Regions from separate parts of the Pseudoalteromonas sp. MT33b genome, predicted to be linked through region 1. Evidence: riboswitches for the same ligand, from Rfam matches in the RefSeq annotation. Region 1 holds a riboswitch; the other holds the start of a gene.
What was found. Region 1 has a riboswitch for lysine ahead of lysC (lysine-sensitive aspartokinase 3). Riboswitches for the same ligand answer to the same signal wherever they lie in the genome.
Positions count from the first base shown of each region.

Region 1 (2,403 bases):
GACGTAATTGAATTTCTGAACCAATTAATGCTACCAACGTTAAGTTATTCTCAACCGATACATGACAAAACTCAGAGAGTTTATCTAAACAGGCTTGATCAAGCTCTGGGCGTGATGCGTTAGGTGCGTTATCTAAGGTAATTGCCACACTGATTTCAGAGGTTGTTACTAAATCAACCGAGATATTAAACTCACTTAAAATAGTGAAAACACGCGCTAAGAAACCACTGGCTAAAAGCATTTCTGGGCTTTTAACCGTTAAAAGAATTTGGTTTTTACGCTGTGTGACTGCTCGAATACCAGGCTGCTCTGACTTTTCTTTTTCAATCCATGTGCCCCCTAATTGCGGTTCACGGCTTGAGCCAACAAACACGCTAATATGGCTGCGACTTGCCGGTAAAATAGTCGCGGGGTGCAATACTTTTGCCCCAAAGGTTGCCATTTCAGCGGCTTCGTCAAAGCTTAGTCGAGCAATAGGCGTGGCTTTTACACATAAACGCGGATCTGTACTGAAAATACCCACTACATCAGTCCAAATATGCACACTTTTAGCGTTAATTGCTTCTGCAAGCAATGCCGCGCTGTAGTCAGAACCACCACGGCCTAACGTGGTTGTTTGGTTATGCTCATCACTGCCAATAAAGCCTTGGGTTACCACAACTTGTTCTGCTAATAAGGGCACTAAATGTTTTTGCGCTGCCGCGGCTGTTGCAGCAATGTTTGGGGTAGCTTTTGCAAATTGACTATCTGTTTTTAAGACTTTACGCACATCAAATCGCACAGCATCTAAGCCCTGACCACGCAGTACTTGAGTAAATAAATAAGATGACAGGCGCTCACCAAAGCTCAGCAGTTCATCTTGCTCAGCGGCCGATTTAGCCCCTGCTGCTGCAAGCGTTTGAAATGCTTTTAAGGTTTCATCAAAGCCATGAGCTAAATCAGCATCCAGCGACAGCTCGGCTAAAATATTTTCTTGAATAGCAATAACACCTGTGATGTGTTCATCGCGCTGTGCTGCGCTTAAATCACCTTTACACAGTGCAACTAAATGATTGGTTACGCCCGCACTTGCACTCACTGCAACAACGCGTACTTGATTATCTGCACAGACAATTTCTGCACAACGACTCATGGCGTCAAAGTTAGCTACACTGGTGCCACCAAATTTTGCAACTACATAATCTGATTTCGAGTTGGCGGCTAATTGGGTATTCATGTCGTCTCCTTTTGTGGGTAACAATCCACATTAATTCAAGAAGAACTCGGCAAGGGGTGCTTTGATAAAAAAGAGTAGTCCACTGCCAGAAGCTCTCCACCTAGTTTGGTGACAGTTTTGAGGATTCAGCCCCATAAACCGAAAAATAACCGCGACGACCGATTACTTTCCTCGGCGAGTACTTCCCTCTTTAATGGTCATTGGCAATCGTCACCTCACATTAAATACCTAAGTATCGCACCTCTTCTGAATGTTAAGTTAACACCTGGTTAAAATAACAAAGCCTGCTATAAAAAGCAGGCTTTGAAACTTATCGTTTAGACGTCTAGCTGTCAAGTATTAAATAAAACTTCCCGCTAGGTATGAGCCATAATAACCCGTTGTATAAGCTATTAATAAATACAGCGACATTTTTAAATAACTCATAAACGTTAATGCTTTTACTTTACTCATTGCGATAATACCCGCTGCAGAGCCGATAATAAGCATTGAGCCTCCGACACCTGTCGCATAGGTAAACGATAACCATTGCTGAGGGCTCATGACAATATCGGCTTTCAGTAATGCAGCCGTTAGCGGCACGTTATCAACCGCAGCCGACAACAAGCCCATTAAGTAGTTTGCATACTCAGGCGCCATAAGCTCATATAAGTGCGTAAATTTAGACAGCATACCCACTTCTTTAAGCGCACCTACGAGTAGCAATACCCCCACGAAGAATAAGAGCGTGTCGTATTCAATTTCACGAATATAATCAATAATTTTTTTGTTAACGTCTTTCTTGCGCATTAAAAATTGCGCCACTAAAAACATTAACGACAAACCAAATAAAAAGGTTAATAGTGGTGGCACACTATAAAGCACACTGAGTGTTAGGGTTGCGATAATCGTCGAGAAAAAGATCACCGCAATGGTGATGTCGGTCTTTTCTATGCGGCGGGCAGCTTGTTTTTCGAATACGACATTCCCTGACATCCCCGTAGATAGCATAACAGCCAATAGCGCCACACTTGCAAGTGAAGGCACAATAAGCAATAACAAGTTACCGATGGTGACTTTCTCATCAAGGAAAATCATTAAGGTCGTTACATCACCCGTAATAAGTGATACCCCACCAGAGTTCACACTGAATACAATGAGGGTCGCGTATTTTATTAATTTTTTAGGATCAAGCTTTAGCGACATCA
Region 1 is NZ_CP059831.1:2,054,476-2,056,878, forward strand. It holds gene lysC (lysine-sensitive aspartokinase 3) at 1-1,216, opposite strand, end outside; lysine riboswitch at 1,298-1,470, opposite strand; gene nhaD (sodium:proton antiporter NhaD) at 1,556-2,403, opposite strand, start outside.

Region 2 (2,403 bases), 1.8 Mb from region 1:
AATGCCTACTCGGTTATCACCCACTCCATAAGCAACTAATTGACTCAGTGCTTGCAGGCTATAACCACTTTGCTGCTGTAGTTCATTGAAAAAGTTCTGCGCCGCTTGCTGTGATTTTTTGGTCTGCAATCCCCCATCAATGAGCTGATGAGCACGAAGATAACTTTCCACATCTCGCGAGAGCAAAAAGGTATCTTTTCCCATCGCGCGCAACGCATAAGGGCCGGTGTTCCCGCCTAAGCGTGCGCCATGCTTCTTCAAGTAAGCCCATAAACCAATAATGTTGTCGCTGGGCCACTGTGCAATAAATTGGCTAAAGCTTGCATTTTTTTCAGCGACTTCATGGATCATGTAAGCATTTTCAGGAATTGTTTGCACTTTTTTGAAATTGCGAATAATTCGCTCATCCATCGCTTTTTGTTCGAGCATATCAGGTGGCATCATCAATAGTTTTTCGACGCTAAAGTCCCAAAATACTTCACGAAACCCCGCCCATTTATTATTGATTACAGACCAATAGAATCCACTTTGAAATACCTTACGAGTGAACTCCTCCAACCATAAATCATCCGCTATGTTAGCAATATCAGCATCATCGAGCGGGTTTGATAACAGTGCATGCAGCATTTCTTCACTGCCTTTTCTTTTAACGGCTCGTTGATAAATGTCGGTAAACTTTTCCATCATTCTTCCAATTCGTCTGCTTCGTTCTAAGTGTACGTAAAAACGAAGTTATACGTAACCCGATTGCTTAATTGGTCAATAAAAAACAAATCCACCGCCTTGACACCTAGAAGGCTAAAATGCTTTAATCAGCGCCAATACCCTATTTCATTATGTTGGCTTTAACGTTAAAGCGAGCATAAAGGGCTGGAAGAGGTGCGTTATTCAGGTAGCGTATGGGAAGAGCACAGACTCTGTTGATCATACGTGAGGGGAAATTAACGCCGAGAAGTAACACCGTTTGTGAGGTGCTTATTTCGGGCGACTGGGCTGAATCCCAGCGACTGTCACCAACAATAGCAATGCTATTGATAAGTTTGGTGGAGAGCTTCTGGTCTTAGTATAATAAGGCCGTCGCGTCTTTATTATTTTAAGCCCATTCGCTCTTCGAATTATACCTTGTTCGAATGACGACATGCGGCTCCATTCAATTGTTTCCGCACTGACTCTTCGAATACCTTATAAGTTCGTGAGAGATGATCAACAATTTTGATTTAAACGACTATCCATTATGGACAGCGCTAATCACGCCATTTTCTGAATCTGGCGAGGTAGACTACATCGCCCTTGAACAGCTTGTGGCTGAACAACAAGCTGCCAACAATGGTATTTTATTGCTGGGCAGTACCGGTGAAGGGCTTGCTCTTTCACTCAAAGAACAACAAGCCATTGTTGAACACGTATGCCAGCTAACCCCTAGCGTACCGCTTATGGTTGCCGTTGGTGGTATGAACCTTAAGCAGCAAGTTGCGTGGGTCGAGTACTGTAATCAACTGCCTATTCATGGCTACTTGTTAGGTTCGCCACTGTATGCAAAGCCTGGCGTTATTGGCCAAACTCATTGGTTTGAAAGCTTACTAAATGCGAGTAAACACCCATGTATGCTATACAACGTACCTGGACGCAGTGCTGTTGAGATTTCACCTACCGCCATTAAAAACCTCGCCGATCATAAAAACCTGTGGGCACTTAAAGAAGCCAGTGGTGACATCGGCAAGTTTGAAGGCTTTAGAACGGCCTCACCTAAGCTCGCCATTTTTAGTGGTGACGATGCACTGATGCCATATTTTGCGCAAGCGGGTGCTAAAGGCTTAGTGTCAGTGGCGGCGAATGCATGGCCAAGTCAAACTCATGAGTTTGTTAAACGAAGTTTAAGCGGTCAACATCCCAATTTATTCACCGATTGGTCTAGCGCAATTCAAAGCTTATTTGCTGTCGCAAACCCAATTCCCGTAAAAGTACTGATGCACCTGCAAGGTAGAATAAACACCCCGCAATTACGTCCACCGCTGACTCATTTAGAGCTTGAGCATACAGACAGCATCACCCACGCAAACAATACAATTTTATCTTGGAACTAAAAACAGGTTTTATCATGAGCTGGTTAGCATTATTAAATAACTTAGAATCGGGCACAGTACGTGCCGCAACACAAGACGAGAATGGCAACTGGCATGCCAATATTGAAGTAAAACAAGGCATTTTAGAGGCCTTTAAAAATGGCACAAACACGGAGTTTCCTGGTGGATTTGTTGATAAACACAATTTAGCCCCTCAAGGCTTTGCCGCAGATGCAGGTGTGCGTATGGTCCCTGGCGGTAGCAGTGTTCGCCGAGGTGCGCACGTTGCTAAAGGCACGATCATTATGCCACCCGCGTATGTAAACATCGGAGCATTTAT
Region 2 is NZ_CP059831.1:223,464-225,866, reverse strand. It holds gene H3302_RS01110 (DNA-3-methyladenine glycosylase I) at 1-684, opposite strand, end outside; lysine riboswitch at 867-1,062, shown strand; gene dapA (4-hydroxy-tetrahydrodipicolinate synthase) at 1,200-2,084, shown strand; gene H3302_RS01100 (2,3,4,5-tetrahydropyridine-2,6-dicarboxylate N-succinyltransferase) at 2,099-2,403, shown strand, end outside.
Region 2: it holds a riboswitch for lysine, as region 1 does, so the genes downstream of both, dapA (4-hydroxy-tetrahydrodipicolinate synthase) here and lysC (lysine-sensitive aspartokinase 3) in region 1, are expected to answer to the same signal.